One region of the Bacillus sp. GW823-FHT06A11 genome, then DNA from elsewhere that is predicted to be linked to it. Evidence: a T-box and tRNA genes for the amino acid it is inferred to sense, from the RefSeq annotation. Region 1 holds a T-box; the other holds one or more tRNA genes.

Region 1 (9,365 bases):
AGTACGGTTGTTATGCAGGTATTTTATATGAATCTATTGGACAGTACGGCCAAGCGATGAAAAGATATAATAAGGCGATAGAACAAAAGGAAACGGCATTACCGTATTACCGAATTGGTGAAACACTTATGGCATTAGGGCAATTGACGGAAGCAAAACAAGCGTATGAAACATGTTTAGAGCTTGATGGGAATTTCGTAGGTGTACATTTACAGCTTGCGGAAATATACGAAAAAGAAGAAAACCGTTCTAAAGAACAAAGTCATATGGTTCAGGCGATGAAGGAAGAGCCGTTGCATATTAATATGGAATATTTGGCACAGCTTTCAGTAGATATGAATCTTCAGGAAGAATTGCTGACTGAACTAGAACAATTAGAGGAAGAAGTACCTGAAATATGGCGTTTAGATGCGATTGCATATGTGTACGGAGCGATGAATGAAATAGATAAAGAACAAGCACAGATTGAATACGCGCTACAATTAGATGGTGAGCATATAGAAGTTCTATATCATTATGCAAAAGTATTAGTGAAAAAAAGAAATGTAAAAGCAATTGAAGTTGCAATGAAAGTAATACAAAAAGATTTTGATAATGAACGTATATTTGATGTTTATGTAAAAGCAGTAGAGCAACATAAAAAATTGTCTAACATACGAGATTTTCTTCATACGTTAAAGGTGAAAAAAGCAGAAAGAAGTACAGCATTCATGTATGCTGCAGCTGCGGTTACGGAAATATGGATTGAACGCCAGCTGCATGAACAGCCGAAACGATCTATCATTACGAGAGCTTTTTATCGTATGAAAAATCGTGCGAAAGAAATTTCAATGGTTACTATGATAATTGATTTATATGAAATCTCTTTAAAGTTAAATCCGAAAAATAGTATGGCAGCACAGCGATTTGCGCTATTTTATGAGAATGTAGAGATGAATAAAGAAGCAATAGAGATTCTGCACACGTCACTAGAAAATAGATGGGATTATGAAGTAGCGAAGCAACTTGTAAATCTTTTCGTTGAGTGCGAGGAAGAAGATATGTTAAGAGATGCTTTGGAATTAACGAAGCAAATGGTTCGAGAACTACCAGATGATTATGATACACTTCTTCTGCAAGCACAAGTATTCTTTAAAGCAGGGGAAGAAAGAAAAGCAGAAAAGATGACCTTACAATTAACGGAGCAAACACCGTTCGTAAGTAGAGCATTTCTTGCTTTAGGAGAAATGTATCAAAGTCAAGAAAGGTTTGAAGAGGCAATTCATGTATTAGAAAATGCTTCTATACATCATCCAAATGAAACAGCAATTCTCCTTTCTTTAGCGTCTTCATATCATGGTGCCGGCCAAACACTAAAGGCAGAAAAAATAGCAAATGAAGTATTAACAATGGATGCAAATGATTTGTTAGCAAGATATGATCGTGCTTGTTATTTAGCACAGTTAAATAGAAATGAAGAGGCGAAGGAAGAGCTTGAAATTGTCCTTCGTGAGGATGAATCGGGATTTTTTGCTGAACTTATTGAGGATGATGAAAATTTAGCAGCATTGCGAGAATTTGAAAAGTAATTGTATAAGAATAGGGGATAAGGATAAGCATATATTTTGAATTAGTTGACAATTAGTTGTCAAATGGCATAAAATAACTTTTAATAAAGTATACAAATCTGAAGACGAGAAAGAGTAAAATAGTGAACTGTTCTCCAGAGAGCCGGTATATTGCTGAAAGCCGGTGGGCAGACGTTATTTGAAAATCATCTCCGAGGAGCCGAGGCTGAAAGTAAGTAAGCCCGGACGGATGTCTACCGTTACAAAGAACACGTATGATAGTACGTTGCTAAGTGCTATTAGTGAAAAAGCTAATAGAATTAGGGTGGTATCGCGGGTAAACCCGTCCCTACTTTATAGGGATGGGTTTTTTGTGTGCTTTAAAATATTCAAAGGAGTGATTGTATATGGAAAAAGTAGATGTAAAAGAATCAGCTGTAGGAAGAGAAATGCGAATTCGCAAACAGTGGAACGAACAAAATATTTTCGAACAATCAATTCAGAATCGAGAAGGCGCACAGTCTTTCGTATTTTATGAAGGGCCACCAACGGCGAACGGTTTACCACACGTCGGCCATGCACTTGGTCGGGCAATTAAAGATTTAGTAGCAAGATATAAAACGATGGCTGGTTATAAAGTAGTAAGAAAAGCAGGATGGGATACACACGGTTTACCTGTAGAACTAGGTGTTGAGAAGCAACTTGGTATTTCTGGTAAACATGAGATCGAAGAATATGGCATTGAACCATTTATTCAAAAGTGTAAAGAGAGTGTTTTCACATATGAAAAGCAGTGGCGTGAATTCACTGAAAGTATTGGTTATTGGGTAGATATGGATGATCCATATGTAACTTTAGAGAATCCATATATCGAAAGTGTATGGAATATTTTGGGGACGATCCATGAAAAAGGATTGTTATATAAAGGACATAGAGTTTCACCATACTGCCCAAGCTGCCAAACTTCATTGAGCTCACATGAGGTGGCACAAGGGTATAAAACAGTAAAAGATTTAAGTGCAACAGTGAAGTTTAAAGTGAAAGATAGTGAAAATGAGTATTTCTTAGGCTGGACAACAACGCCTTGGACACTTCCAGCAAATGTTGCGCTTGCTGTACATCCAAATATGGAATACGTTAAAGCAAAACAAGAAGGTCATGTATACATTGTTGCGAAAGAACGTGTACAAGAAGTATTAAAAGAAAACTATGAAGTATTATCTGTTCATAAAGGCGAAGAATTATTAAACACATCTTATACAGCACCATTTCCGATGAAAGAAGTTACAAATGGTTACCGCGTTATCGCAGCAGATTTTGTAACAGCGGATAGTGGTACAGGACTTGTTCATATTGCTCCAGCATATGGAGAGGACGATTATAGAATCGTTCAAAGTGAAGGACTGTCATTCTTGCACGTTGTAGATGAAAAAGGTGAGTATACAGAAGCAGTACCATTTTTAAAAGGGAAATTTGTAAAAGATTGTGATGTGGATATCGTTCGTTATTTAGCGAAGGAAGGTTTACTGTATCATAAAGAAAGATATGAACATAGCTATCCGCATTGCTGGCGTTGTGATTCACCACTACTTTATTATGCAGGAGAAAGTTGGTTAATCCGAACAACTGCAATTAAAGATACATTTTTACAAAATAATGATTCTGTTACTTGGTATCCGGATCATATGAAACATGGACGTTTTGGAAAGTTTTTAGAAAATATGGTGGACTGGAATATTAGTCGAAATAGATATTGGGGAACACCATTAAACGTGTGGGAATGTGAAAGTTGTAATCATCAGTTCGCACCGAAGAGCATTGCCGAATTAAGAAAGCATAGTACGAAAGAAACACCGGAAGATTTGGAATTGCATAAGCCGTATGTAGATGAAGTGCAAGTCTGCTGCGGGAAATGCGGAGGAACAATGAATCGTACACCAGAAGTGATTGATGTTTGGTTTGATAGTGGTTCCATGCCATTTGCACAATATCATTACCCATTTGAAAATAAAGAGTTATTTGAAGAGCAGTTTCCAGCGGATGTTATTGCTGAAGGAATTGATCAAACACGCGGCTGGTTTTATAGTTTATTAGCAGTATCAGCACTATATACAGGAAAAGTACCGTATAAACGAGTGTTATCATTAGGGCATGTTTTAGATGAAGAAGGACAGAAAATGTCTAAAAGTAAAGGGAATGCACTAGACCCAGTTGATTTAGTAGATAAGTTTGGTGCAGATGCGCTAAGATGGGCTTTACTTGTTGATAGTGCCCCGTGGAATGCGAAGCGTTTTTCTGAAAGAACAGTACTGGAAGCGAAATCTAAATTTGTAGATACATTAGTCAATGTGTATAGCTTCTACGTTTTATATGCAAATTTAGATGAGTATAATCCGAAAGAAACGTATGATGTAAAGCTTACAAAATTAGACGAATGGGTATTATCAAGATTGCATAGTACAACGAAAAAAGTGAGAACAGCACTTGATGATTATCAATTTACGAATGCAGCTCGTGAAATTGCAGTACTAGTAGATGAAGTGAGTAACTGGTATGTAAGACGCTCACGTAATCGTTTCTGGGAATCTGGTATGAACGCTGAAAAAGCTGCTGCGTATGAGACACTTCATGAAGTACTTGTAACAATTAGTAAATTAATTGCACCATTCACACCGTTTGTCGCGGAAGACATTCATCTTAATTTAGAAGGAAGTAGCGTTCATTTAGCTGATTATCCAGTTGTAAATGAATCACTACTTCAGCCGAAATTAGAAGCGGAAATGGATGCTGTTTTACAAGTTGTTGAACTTGGAAGAAGTAACCGTAATCAGCATTCTTTAAAAGTAAAACAGCCGCTAGCAGAACTTGTATTACTTGAGCATAACGAGAATGATATGGATTGGGAATCTTATCGTGATATCGTTATGGATGAGTTAAATGTAAAAGCGTTCCATGTTGAACTCGATGAAACAAAATACACATCATATCAATTGAAGCTTAATTTTAAAACAGCGGGGCCGAAATTCGGTAAAAATGTGAATGCAGTGAATGGTTGGCTAAAACAATTATCACAAGAAGAAGTACAAAACTTTGTATCAACAGAAAGAGCAGTTTACGAAGCAACACCAGGAGAAGAAGTAGTTGTAACTGCTGAAGATGTGTTAGTTGAGAAAGTTGCAAAATCAGGATTCTCTAACACGACTAACGGACAATATACGGTTATGTTAGATACGAATGTAACAGAAGAATTGTTACAAGAAGGAGTAGCGCGTGAATTCATTCGTGCGGTTCAAGAATATCGTAAACAGTTGAATTTACCAGTTAATTTACGAGTCGATGTTATTCTCGATACAGAAGAAGAACTACAACGAACGTTAACGAACCATAAAGATTTATTGGAAGAAAACTTACTCGTTAAACAATTTACATTTGGTCACTTAACGAACGAAGACGATGAACTTTCTTTAGGTGAAACAAAATTTAGAATTAAATTAAGTGCAGCTAATTAAAGAAAAAAGGAAGTTGGAATGATTCCAACTTCCTTTTTCGTATGGAGGTAAATTAACTAGCTAATTTCCTCATAATCCATTCGATAGGTCCTCTAGAAAATTTCTTTCTCCATAATACGCTAAACAAAATACTGAAAATGAAAAATACAGTAGTAAATAATAAAACGAAAAGTAGTGTTTGATGTTCCATTCTATTGAATAGAATTAATGTCCCGATCCCGATAAATACATGACTTACATAATGAGTTAATGTTAATTGACCTGTTTGTATAATGGAAGTAACAAACCAATTATTTTCATATTTTTCAGTGATATAGAGGCAAAGTATTAATATAGCAATAGCAGATCCTGTTGCAGATAAAATGTACAATACATTTGGTAAAATGGGTCCTGTATTAAACAAAAATGTAGCAGCTGCTTTGCCAATGTGTGGAATGAAGTAGTACGTGAGCCCTTTTGATAAAAGTTCTATCAGTATGGTGAATGTAATACCGAGCAAGAGCAACCTATCTCTAATCTTTTTATTATGAAGATCTAATCTGCCAATTATCATACCGATTAAGAAGAATGAAAACCATGGGAAAAAAGGGTGATAACCATTAAAGAATAAATTGCGAAGAAAACCGTTAACTGTCCAGAAGTCTACATAGTTTATAAATGGAGTAGGGCCTCCCCAACCTTCGAAAGCATTGAAAGTAAGCTGAAGAGATTGTGCCAAGAGTAGGATAATAATAGATAAGAAGAGTAATGCTTTTTTTCGGACTGTAATGAGTAAGGCAGCAACGAAAAGGTAAACACCATAGTAGTGTAATATATCCCCAGTCCACTCCATTACGTATAAAAGTAATCCTAAAATAAATAAGAATAGTGCCCGTTTCCATATGATCTTTCGGCTATTAGAAATTTTTATTTTTTCATTTCTAGCAATAGAGGATCTAGTCATTAAAGATATTCCAATTCCAGCAAGTATAACAAACAAGGCAGAAGCTCTACCTTCAAAAAGTGACATGAAGGTTATTAAAAATGGGGGACCATTTCCTTCTGCACCTGTTATCACCATAAAATTAACAAGCAGCATACCAAACATCGCCAAGGCCCTAGCAAAGTCTAAGCCGATAATTCGTTTTTTAGTATTCAATTCAATCCCTTCTTTCAAAAATACTGTTTACAGCTTCCATCCATATTTGTCTATAATCTATATCCACATGTAACATCATAAAATTCCCGACATTATCAAGCACTAATGCTAACATATGAGCTTTTGAAACTAGATTTTTATTTTCAATCAATTGAAGCTCATTTGCTTTTGTAAGGAGTGATTCAAACCCTTGTAAATATTCTGTTTGCACAGTTAGTAATCGATCTTTGTACATATCATTTCTTGAAGATAGTAATACATATTCTTGCAACACACGATTAAAATAAGGATCGTTCTGCTGTTCATCAATTATTTTGAATCCAATTTCAATGCATTTCTCAATAAAATTTTCTTTCGTAAACTCTTCTGTATGGAAGAAGGAAGAAAACTGCATCGCAGCACATAATTCTGTGAAAATACATTCGATTAATGTATCTTTAGATTTAAAGTAATAATAAATGGACGGTTTAGCAATTCCGACTTCTTCAGCAATCATTGAATAAGTCGTTTTGGTAATACCATGTCCGGCAAACAGTCGATAGCTTGCTTCCATAATTGAAGAGAGTGTTTCTGCACTTTTGCTCATAATAAAGCCTCCTAAAAAAGGTTATATAAATCGTATCATTCATTAATATTTTTTTCAACCTACCGTTAGGTAAAAAAAAGTGGCCTGTTTTTTACAAAGTCATTTAAAAAGTTTAAGAGTTAAGGAATTGCTTTAGAAATATATTTCTAAAATATTGTGTTCACTTTACACATAAATATTGAGAAAATTTCACTTACCCTAAATGGAAAGGTAATAGAAGTGTCCATAGAGAATTACTCGTAGATTCAATTTTTATCCCCCCATTTTGTGGGGAATGATTGCCGAGTGGTAATGGGATAAGGTTGAGCTACTTTATTAGGGGGAGTGGTTCTATGTTTAATAAAAAAATGGTGGCAATGGCAATGACTGTACCGTTAGTAATGGGGACGATTTCTACGGTTTCGGCATTGGAAAAACAACAGCAAGTAAAGTTAGAAGCTTATTCGCCACAGAAAAAAGCAACTGAATATTTAAAAGAAAATGCTGCGCAGTATGGATTGAAAACAGACCTTTCAGACTTGCAATATATTTCTACAACAGAAACGTCAGTAGCTTCATATGTTAGGTTCCAACAAGTTGTTAATGGTGCACCTGTATTTTCAAAACAAATAACAGTTACGCTTAACGGAGAGGGAAAGGGAGTACTCGCTGTTTCTGATTATCAGCCTGTTACAGGTGTGAAGGAAGTAACGACAAAAATTAGTGAAAAAGATGCAATACAAAAATCAATGGCGTATGTTGGAGAAGCAAGTGAGCAAAATTTATGGGCTCCTACAGATAAAGAGTTCGGATATATTGTTGAAGAAGGAATTGCTCGTCCAGTATATAAAGTTGTAGTCCATTCTAATAGTCCATTTGGTGCATGGGAAACATTTATTGATGCAGAAAATGGAAAGTTAATTAAAAAGGTTGATATAAACCGAAAAGCTGAAGGATCAGGAAAAGTATTTTTACCTAACCCAGTCGTATCTAGCGGTAGTAAAGTAGGCTTAAAAGATAATAACGATGCAGATTCAACAGCTCTAACGAACCAACTGAAAACTGTTACGTTAAAAGGTTTAGATGGAACAGGATTTTTAATTGGAGAATATGTAACGATTTCTTCAAAAGCGAAAACAAAATCTACGAATTTACAATTTAACTATACACGCGCAAATGATAGCTTTGAAGATGTTATGTCGTACTATCATATCGACACATTGCAACGTTACATTCAAAGTCTAGGTTTTAAAAATATTAATAACCGTTCGATAAAAGTGAATGTTAATGGTACAACTGATGATAACTCATTCTATTCTCCATCAACAAAAGCTTTAACTTTCGGTACTGGCGGTGTTGATGATGCAGAAGATGCTGGTATTATCGCACATGAATATGGGCATTCGATTCAAGATAACCAAGTTCCTGGCTTTGGTAGTTCAGCAGAAGGTGGAGCGATGGGAGAAGGATTTGGCGACTTCTTAGGTGCTACATATGAAGATGCAGTATCGACTACAGGATATGGTAAAGCATGTGTTGGAGAATGGGATGCGACAGCTTATTCTAGTTCAGATCCAACATGCTTACGCCGATTAGATACGAATAAAGTATATCCGAAAGATATAACGAATGAAGTGCATGATGATGGTGAAATTTGGGCTCAAGGTCAATACGAAATGGCACAAGCTTTTGGCCGTGATGTAGCAACGAAAATCATTTTACAATCACACTGGTCATTAACACCAAACTCTAAATTCAGTGATGGAGCGAAAGCGATTAAGCAAGCGGATGCTCTTTTATATGGCGGACAACATGCTGCTGATATCGATCGCATTTGGGTAGCGAGAGGCATTAGTACGAATTAATATAAAAAGTCGTGGCATTAAGCCACGACTTTTTAATTTGCTTACGAACTGGTACTAGTAAATAAAGCTATATCAATGTTAGTGTGAATATATCCGGATCCCATTTACTTTTTAGCTTCTTTCAAAACAAAATGCTCTTTAAATTTTCTAGATTCAACTTTTTGACCATTTCGCATCGATCGGAATGGGTGTTCTTGCCATGTAATAATAACATCAACCTCATCCGCTTTTGTAGCAACAGGTAAATTAGCGTGTTCAAATCCAGTTTTTCCACTTGCTAAACGACTTTCCTTTAGGGAAAAGAGTTCATATTTCGTTTTCTTATTTGGTTCGTTGCGGAATACTTCGACGTTTACGTTATATACCTCACTATTCCCAACATTCTTTACTGAAAAATGATATGTTTGAAATTCATCTTTTTTAGCTTGAAGCATATTCTTGTTTGTTTTTTTCGGTTTATCAATATTCACTTGCCATTGATCAGAGTTTTGAGAGATTGGTAAAGATTTTGGTGAATAGGCGTATGTTTCGTTTACTACAATTAGGCAAAACAATAGGAGAAAGAAACTAATTGCTTTTTGCATATACACACCTCGCTATAAAATTTTTTATTAATATGCGTAAATGAATTGGTTTTTATGTAAAAATTGGAAAAAAGGTGACGATTTGATTCAATTACAATTAAATAAATTGGAAGAGATAGTAAATGGTGAAGGACTACAAGAATCATTTCATTATATA
Region 2 (9,365 bases), on a different contig from region 1:
AGTATAACCACTCCATTTCTCCATACGTGAAATTGTGTATCCTGCTGCTATTGGTCCGATCATCCCAGAGAAGGATGTAAGAAGTCCAAGAAACCCATTAAAGAAATCTCTTGTTTCTGGTTCTGTAATTTCAAATGTCAATAAGTTAAAAGCCAACCAGTAAAAACCGTATCCTACTCCTAAAAGAGCCCCCATTAATAAAATATACTGAGAAGCACTTTTCCCCGCTACTAAGACAACAATAAAAAAAATTGCGAGCGTTCCTACTCCTATTCGTAATAAAATCGAGCGATCGATACGTTTCGCTAATTTTCCCCCTACAAGAAATGTGAGAGGCTGTAATATAACGCTGGCCAAATTATACAAGCCAAGATTCACATAATTTTGTGTTTGTTTCCATAAATAAATATTTACAAACGTATTCGATAAAGAAATTGCGAGCGTGTATAAACCTCCTATAAGGAGCAATAACACTAAATCCCGATTCACTTCAACGTCACCAATTATATGTTTCCACTTCATACACAACTCTCCTTTACTTCATGTTCTAGTCTTCCAAAGACAAGCTCAATTATGTAAAAGGAAAGCATAGAAAAAAGCTAGGGGTTCTCCCCTAGCTTTTTTCTATATTTATTACAATTATTTTGCTTCTTGGTAACGTTTTTCAGCAGCGTTCCAATCTACAACGTTCCAGAATGCACCGATGTAGTCTGGACGACGGTTTTGGTAGTTTAAGTAGTAAGCATGCTCCCAAACATCTAAACCGATAACTGGCGTTTTACCTTCAGTTAAAGGAGAATCTTGGTTTGGAGTGCTTGTTACTTCTAGCTCACCATTGTTTACTACTAACCAAGCCCAACCAGAACCGAAGCGAGTTGCGCCAGCTTTTGCGAATTCTTCTTTGAATGCATCGAAGCTACCGAATTTTGCTTCAATTGCAGTTGCAAGTTCACCTACAGGTTGTCCTCCGCCGTTTGGAGATAGGATTGTCCAGAAGAATGTATGGTTAGCATGTCCGCCACCATTGTTACGTACTGCTGTACGGATTGCTTCTGGTACTTCGTTTAAGTTTGTAACTAATTCTTCTACGCTTTTGTCAGCTAATTCTGCATGACCTTCTAAAGCAGCGTTTAAGTTTGTAATGTACGTGTTGTGATGTTTTGTATGATGGATGTTCATTGTTTCTTTGTCAAAGTGAGGCTCTAAAGCATCATACGCATAAGGTAAATTTGGTAATTCGTGTTTTGCCATTGTTATATTCCTCCCAGTTTATGTATTGCCACTTAAGTGACATACAACTTCATTCTACCCTAATTGCCATAGGGTGCAAACAAATAAATCACATTGTCTTGCTATCATTAAAGTAGCAAAATTCCCACTTCTTTTCAATTAAAATGCTCATATATTCCGTAAAAAAAGCTTCCTTCTACAAGGAAGCTTCCTGCTAACATAATAAACATGCGAAATGGATATGGACCCTGTAGGACTCGAACCTACGACCGGACGGTTATGAGCCGTCTGCTCTAACCAGCTGAGCTAAGGGTCCACAATTATGTATGTAACAACATATCAAATAAAGGAATTCCTATCGGATATGCCCTTTAAGAAATGTAAGATAAATTTACCATATAGAAAAGAAAAGTGTCAATTGTATTTTTCTTATTTAAAAGAAGAAAGTTAATAAAAAGAAATTTAGTTATCTCCACTATATGTAAATATAATATATCTTGAGATTCTCTAGATTCCTACGTTACAATGATTTTATACATACATAAAGGAAGTGAATCTATGTCCATATTTACCCAATTCGTAAAAAGCATATACTCGCCTAAAGATATGGCGCTATTCCGTTTTCAAAAAATCGGTAAAACCATTTTGTATATTATGCTACTTTGCTTAATTACTACTATTCCAAGAACTTTTTTGTACGGTAGTTTTATCCAAGATGGTGTAGGCATGGTAAATCAAGTCATCGATAAAGATTTACCTGATTTTAAAATTGAAAATGGCGAACTAAAAGCCGATATTGATCAGCCTATTGAAAAAGAAGAAGGAAATGCACTTTTCGTATTTGATCCAAATTCAACAGACCTAGAAAAATATCAAAATAAAACAGGTTTATTTGTTTTAAAAGATAAAGTAGTCTCTATGGGAAATGGTCAAACACAAACGTATTCTTATAACGATTTGTTAGGTGCATCTATTGAGAAAAAAGATCTACAAGAATTTATTTCTTTATTCGATAATATTTATCCAATTTTATTATTTGTTATTGGATTCTTAGTGTACCTATTCCAATTATTCATCACTTTTGTAGGCGTGACTTTACTTGCGTTCATCGGTTCTGCTATGAGCGGTCAACGTAAACTATCCTATAAACAAGTTTGGACACTAACTGCATACAGCTACACAATCCCAACCATTTTCTTCATGATTATGGATTTATTCAAAATCGTCGTACCTGGGGCAACATTCATTTATATCGCTGTTGTTTTAATCGTTCTATACTTAACGATTAAAGAGGTACCCCAACCGAAAGAAAAATAAAAAAATGCCTAAATAGGCATTTTTTTTTTGGACAAGCATATATTCCTAGCAAAGGAGTGAAGAATATGAAGAGGTTAGGTATATTCCTATTCGTGCTTGTTCTCGGTTATATATTTTATTACGATATAAAAATCGGTACTTTACCGATGTTAAGTTCATATAAAAAAACAACTGCTGCCCAAACGATTAAAAAAGAAAACACAGACAGCCAACAAAATAAAGAGAATAAAACAGAAAAAGAAACGGATACATCTTATAAAACAATTGAAGTAAAAACTGGCGAGACAGTTCTTTCTATTACAGAACAAATTAACAAGAAAAAAATTCCTTCCATAGAAAAAGTCATTGACGACTTTAAACAATTAAACAAAAGTACATCTGCTACAAAAATACAAATTGGAAAGTCTTATAAATTCCCGTTATATCAATAAGCCATCACTTAATCCTTGTCAATTACATAAAGGCGCTGATACAATAGTAAAAGTGAAACCGAGCACTTCGGTTTCTATAGCCCTATATCACGTATACTATTATTGATATGAGGGACTAAATAAGAAACTTCTTTTATAAGGAGAGCGATCTATTCGTGAATGAAATGACTCATCGTACAAAAACACGTCCAGTTAAAGTCGGTAATTTAACAATCGGCGGTAATAATGAATTAATTATACAAAGTATGACAACAACAAAAACACATGATGTTGAAGCAACAGTTGCTGAAATCAAGCGTTTAGAAGAAGCTGGCTGTCAAGTCGTCCGTGTTGCCGTTCCAGATGAACGCGCAGCAGATGCTATTGCTGATATAAAAAAACAAATCAACATTCCACTTGTTGCTGATATTCATTTTGATTATCGCCTTGCTTTAAAAGCAATTGAAGGTGGCATCGATAAAGTACGTATCAATCCAGGTAATATTGGTCGTCGCCATAAAGTAGAAGCTGTTGTAAATGCAGCAAAAGAGCGCGGTATTCCAATCCGTATTGGTGTAAACGCTGGTTCATTAGAGCGTCACATTTTAGAAAAATACGGGTACCCAACTGCAGATGGTATGGTTGAGAGCGCGCTACATCATATTAAAATTTTAGAGGACTTAGATTTCCACGATATTATCGTATCTATGAAAGCCTCTGATGTTAACTTAGCAATCGAAGCATACGAGAAAGCTGCTCGCGCTTTTGATTACCCATTACATTTAGGTATTACAGAATCTGGAACATTGTTTGCTGGAACTGTAAAAAGTGCCGCTGGTCTTGGAGCAATCTTAAGTAAAGGCATCGGAAATACACTACGTATTTCATTAAGTGCTGATCCAGTTGAAGAAGTAAAAGTTGCTCGTGAATTATTAAAATCATTCGGTCTTGCTTCTAACGCAGCGACACTTATCTCTTGTCCAACTTGTGGTCGTATTGAAATCGATTTAATTAGCATCGCTAACGAAGTGGAAGAATACATCTCTACACTTCAAGTACCAATTAAAGTTGCAGTACTTGGTTGCGCTGTAAATGGTCCTGGTGAAGCTCGTGAAGCTGATATCGGTATTGCTGGTGCACGTGGAGAGGGATTATTATTCCGTAAAGGGCAAGTCGTTCGTAAAGTACCAGAAGAAACAATGGTAGAAGAACTGAAAAAAGAAATCGACGTAATCGCTGCTGAAATGGCTGCTGAACGAGAAAAAGAAAAAGAAAAAGAGACACAAGAACAATAAAAAGAAGGTTGCCACAATATTTGTGAGCAACCTTCTTTTCTACGTAAAAAAGCTCGTCAGTTATATAACCGACGAGCTTTTACTTTGCACATTTTGGACAACGACCATATATTTCAAACTTATGACCCGTTACTTCATAACCAGTAAAATCTTTATTCATAAAATCCATTGGGCAGGAAGTAATCTCTTTCGTCCCCCCACAATCCAAACAAATAAAATGATGATGATGTTCCATAATAGAACAAGTGAAACGAAAATGTTTTTCACCATTTAATTCCGTTTGTTCTAAAACACCAATCTCAGCAAAAACTGTTAAGTTACGATAAATCGTATCAAAACTAAGCCCTGGATAATCGTCTTTCATATGCTCTAAAACGTCTTTCGCAGTTAAATAACGATTATGTGCTGCAAATAATCTGAGCATCTCTTCTCTTTTTCCAGTATGTTTGTATCCTTTTTCCTTCATTAGGCGTAAAGCTTCTGTTAGATTCATACCTATCCCTACTTTATGCAGTTTTTTTCTTCTTCCATAAAATCGCACCGATTAAAATAAGAACTGCTATCATAACAATTGTACCACCTGGTGCTAGATCAAGTTGATACGAAGCAAACATTCCACCAATTACTGCAATTTCACCAAATAAAATGGAAAAGAAAATTGTTTGTTTAAATCCTTTAGCAATACGAATACTTGCTGCAACTGGTAACGTCATTAATGATGATACGAGAAGAACCCCTACTACACGCATTGATACTGCAATGACAAGAGCAACTAATATAATGAAAATAAAGTGAATCCATTTCGCTCTTAAACCAGTTGATACTGCGTATTCCTCATCAAATGATAGTAGAAACAGCTCTTTATATAATAAAATAATTGTCGCAACAACAACAATTGCTACAATCCCAATAATAATTAAATCCGTACTTGTTACAGCACTGACACTACCAAATAAATAACTAAATAAGTCTGTGTTAAATCCATTTGCAAGTGAAATGAAAATAACTCCAACTCCCATCCCTGCCGAAAGGATAATCGGAATTGCTAATTCTTGATAGTGCTTATATACAGTTCTTAACTTTTCGATTAATAGCGCTCCACCAATTGAAAAAACCATCCCCATATATAAGGGGTTTAAAAATCCACCTGTAAAAATGGTTTTTTCAAGTAATAAACTTGCTGCAATACCTGATAACGTCACGTGACTTAATGCATCCGCAATAAGAGATAAACGACGAATAACAACAAACACACCTATTAGCGGTGCAACAAGTCCAATTAAAATACCTGCGTATAAAGAATTACGTAAAAAGTCATATTGTAAAAAATCTTGTATCATTATATCCTCCCGTGATGCTCATGTTCGTGTTCTAAACGATGAACATGATGTCCATATAAGACGGACATTTCTGCATCTTCTAACTCTCGGAACTTCTCTACATTTCCATGGAAATGTAGATGTTGGTTTAGGCATGCAACATGTGTTACTTTTTCGGTAACAGCTCCCATATCATGAGTAACAAGAATTAATGTGATCCCGAGCCTTTTGTTTAAATCCTCTAATATTTCGTAAAAACTTTCCACATTTTTTACATCGATTCCAACAGTAGGCTCGTCTAAAATAAGCAATTCAGGATCACTAACGAGCGCACGAGCAATAAATACACGCTGTTGCTGTCCACCAGAAAGCTCTCCAATATTACGACCTTGAAACTCACTCATCCCTACATCAGCAATTGCTTTTTCTACCTTTTTCTTATCCTCTTTTGTGAAAAAGCGAAAAAGCCCTTTTTTCGAAACAAGTCCCATTGACACAACTTCAGAAACAGTTGCTGGAAAACCAGAATTGAAACTATTTGCTTTTTGGGATACATAACCAACTTTATTCCATTCCTTAAACTTCTTACTATCAACGCCAAACACACGAATGCTTCCTTCTTTTGGCTTTAAAACGCCTAATAAACACTTAAGTAAAGTTGATTTACCTGAACCATTCGGTCCCACTAAACCTAAAAAAGCTCCCTTCGGAACTTGCAAATTAATATTTTCTAACACATTCCGATCTTCATACCGGAATGTTAAACCTTCAATCTCTAATATATTATTCATAGCATCTCACCTATTTTAATTCAGAATGATTCCGATTTATATCTATTTGAATTATAGTACAGCTTATTATAGTTGTAAACCAATCTGCCTAAAATATATCTATTTTTTCAAGAAACCTTACTATTATAACAAAAAGCAGAGAAAAATTCTCTGCTTTCGAAAAATATTCCTATATATGTTTAGTGAATAGCCGATTTAAACTTACCACCATTTGTCTCTTGCGTGCTCATAATCGTAACAAACGCATTTTCATCAATTTCATGCACAATTGACTTTAACTTCGTCACTTCTAGACGCGTTACAACTGCATAAATAACTTCTTTTTCTTTATCTGTGTAACCACCTTTTGCTACAAGCTTTGTAGTTCCACGGCCGAGTCGATGTAAAATCGCATTTGATACTTCCTCATATTGATCAGATACAATTAAAACTGCTTTCGTTTCATCTAGCCCTTGAATTACTGTATCGATCGTTTTAAATGCAATATAGTACGTCATAACAGAATACATCGCTTGTTCCACACCAAACACAAATGCTGCCCATGCAAAAATAAATAAGTTCACAAACATTACGAATTCACCAACAGAGAACGGTAATTTCTTCGTTAATAAAATCCCCATAATTTCAGTTCCATCTAACGATCCACCATGACGAATTACAAGTCCTACACCAAGACCTAAAATAAGACCACCAAACACAGTCGCTAAAATAGGCTCTGTTGTAAACGGTGGCACCGCATGTAACGTTGACTCAATGAATGCTAACGCTACAATACCAAATGCCGAAGATAACATAAATGTTTTTCCAATTTGCTTATAACCCGAATACATAAATGGGATATTGAGAACAACGACTAAAGTAGAAAAACTTAACCACCAAATATTAGGAGTAAGATAATCTAATATAAGAGAAATACCAATAATTCCACCATCAATAATTTTATTTGGCATTAAAAATAGTTCAATCGCTACCGCTGCGCATGCTGCCCCAAAAATAATCATAACTAAACGATAAATGAGATGAATAACACTTTCTTTTCGATGTTGCTTTTGCTCCATAGGTCCTCCCTTTACTCTTTTTCTGTAGTTTTGTCCTTATATTATAACATACGCTTCTTTTCCTCATGAAAAAAGAAACTCTATACGAATATGTACAAGCTATATGCTCATATATTTCGATAGAAGAACGCGTGAAGGAGGATAACAAGATGAACCTCATTAAACAAATTGTTAATAAAAAATTAAATCATATTTCTACAAAAGAGTTATTAAAATATAGCAAAGAATATGAAGTTTCTATTACGACTGCACAAGCTGACCAAATCGTTTTACTTATGAAAGGTAAAAATATTAATATTTACGATAACAACGAGCGACTAGAGCTCTTAAAACAGATCGCAAAAGTAACTTCCCCTGCCACTGCCCAACAAGTAAATACCTTATTTCAGCAATTACTAAAATAAGGAGGGGAAATCCCCTCCTTATTGCGCTTTAATTTTTTCAAGAAGCCCTTCATCAAAAGTACCGTTTTTCAGCATTTCGATTTCCAATTTGTATGGTGGCTTCTTATCTTTTTTATCTTCCCCTACATACGGTGTTTCAAGAATTTTTGGTACATGCATTAACTGTGGATGATGTACAATGTGATGCAACGCTTTATACCCAATGTGACCAAATCCGATGTTTTCATGACGGTCTTTTCCTGCTCCGCGTACATTTTTACTATCATTAATATGAAGTACTTGTAAACGATCTATACCAACGATCTTATCAAATTCGTTTAATACACCGTCAAAGTCATTTACAATATCATATCCTGCATCGTGCGTATGACACGTATCAAAGCATACAGATAGCTTTTCATTATATTTTACGCCATCAATGATTTTTGCAATTTCTTCAAAGCTACGACCACATTCTGTTCCTTTTCCTGCCATCGTCTCTAACGCAATGTTAACCGTCTGTTCTGGCGTTAGTACTTCATTAAGCCCTTTAATAATTTGTTGAATACCAGCATCTGCTCCAGCCCCAACGTGCGCTCCTGGGTGAAGAACAATTTGTTTCGCTACACCTAATGCCGATGTTCTTTCAATTTCCATACGAAGGAAGTCTACACCTAATTGGAATGTTTCTGGCTTCGTCGTATTCCCAACATTAATAATATACGGCGCATGGACGATAATTTCCTCAATACCATTCAGCTCCATATGTTTTCTTCCTGCTTCTATGTTCAATTCTTCAATTGGTTTTCTTCGTGTATTTTGCGGTGCACCTGTATAAATCATAAACGTTGTTGCACCGTATGAAACAGCCTCTTCACTTGCTGCTAATAACATGTTCTTACCACTCATGGAAACATGAGATCCAATCTTTAACATACAATCACCTCTTCAATATACAATAGATATAATGATAGCATAATTTGTAGAAATATGTAGTGAATTGTTTGTTCACAAAAGACGCACTACACAAATTTATATGAGTATTTAAACAGACTATACTCTTCATTTAAATTAGCGGGATTAAAAAAAGATAAGGGAAACCCCTTATCTTTTTTTATTGCTATATTTTCTCTTCACTTTGTCACGTTCTGTTGCAAGTTTACGTTTATAGTTTGGTTTTACTTTTTTCGGTTTTTTAATAACTTTCGTTGCCATAACATCAAGTTCGTCATTTGGTTTTTTACGGCTCTTACGACGACGACGCTCACCTAAATCCGCCCACTCATCTCCGCGTAAATCTACATGTTTAAACTCGATATGACGTTGTTTTTCTAAGCTATCTAATGCTTCTTCGTTTGCTGGATCATAAATCGTCACTGCAATACCAGAATGCCCCGCACGTGCTGTTCTTCCAACGCGGTGAACGAAGAAATCTAAATCTGATGGTAGCTCATAGTTAATAACATGGCTAATTCCTTCAATATCAATACCACGTGCTGCTAAATCAGTCGCAACAATATATTGGAATTCAAGGTCACGAATTTGTTTCATCATTTTTTTAC

Evidence for each region. The T-box of region 1 lies ahead of ileS (isoleucine--tRNA ligase). A T-box ahead of a tRNA ligase gene usually reads a tRNA of that ligase, here a tRNA-Ile.
Region 2: it encodes a tRNA-Ile, which carries the amino acid that the T-box ahead of ileS (isoleucine--tRNA ligase) is inferred to sense. The anticodon was not compared.

Annotation. Positions count from the first base shown of each region.
Region 1 covers NZ_JBXAHS010000001.1:391,255-400,619, reverse strand. Annotated here, with positions in the region: gene AC1Q8L_RS01795 (bacteriocin-processing peptidase family protein) at 1-1,568, shown strand, start outside; T-box leader at 1,661-1,901, shown strand; gene ileS (isoleucine--tRNA ligase) at 1,955-5,056, shown strand; gene AC1Q8L_RS01785 (DUF418 domain-containing protein) at 5,109-6,194, opposite strand; gene AC1Q8L_RS01780 (TetR/AcrR family transcriptional regulator) at 6,196-6,780, opposite strand; gene AC1Q8L_RS01775 (M36 family metallopeptidase) at 7,113-8,624, shown strand; gene AC1Q8L_RS01770 (YozF family protein) at 8,729-9,208, opposite strand; gene AC1Q8L_RS01765 (UDP-N-acetylmuramoyl-tripeptide--D-alanyl-D-alanine ligase) at 9,291-9,365, shown strand, end outside.
Region 2 covers NZ_JBXAHS010000002.1:507,785-517,149, reverse strand. Annotated here, with positions in the region: gene AC1Q8L_RS11160 (MFS transporter) at 1-522, opposite strand, end outside; gene sodA (superoxide dismutase [Mn]) at 640-1,251, opposite strand; tRNA gene AC1Q8L_RS11150 (tRNA-Ile) at 1,473-1,546, opposite strand; gene yqgB (protein YqgB) at 1,789-2,547, shown strand; gene yqfZ (protein YqfZ) at 2,613-2,978, shown strand; gene ispG (flavodoxin-dependent (E)-4-hydroxy-3-methylbut-2-enyl-diphosphate synthase) at 3,143-4,252, shown strand; gene AC1Q8L_RS11130 (Fur family transcriptional regulator) at 4,332-4,745, opposite strand; gene AC1Q8L_RS11125 (metal ABC transporter permease) at 4,759-5,592, opposite strand; gene AC1Q8L_RS11120 (metal ABC transporter ATP-binding protein) at 5,592-6,362, opposite strand; gene AC1Q8L_RS11115 (YitT family protein) at 6,542-7,420, opposite strand; gene AC1Q8L_RS11110 (DUF2624 domain-containing protein) at 7,570-7,824, shown strand; gene AC1Q8L_RS11105 (deoxyribonuclease IV) at 7,843-8,739, opposite strand; gene AC1Q8L_RS11100 (DEAD/DEAH box helicase) at 8,908-9,365, opposite strand, start outside.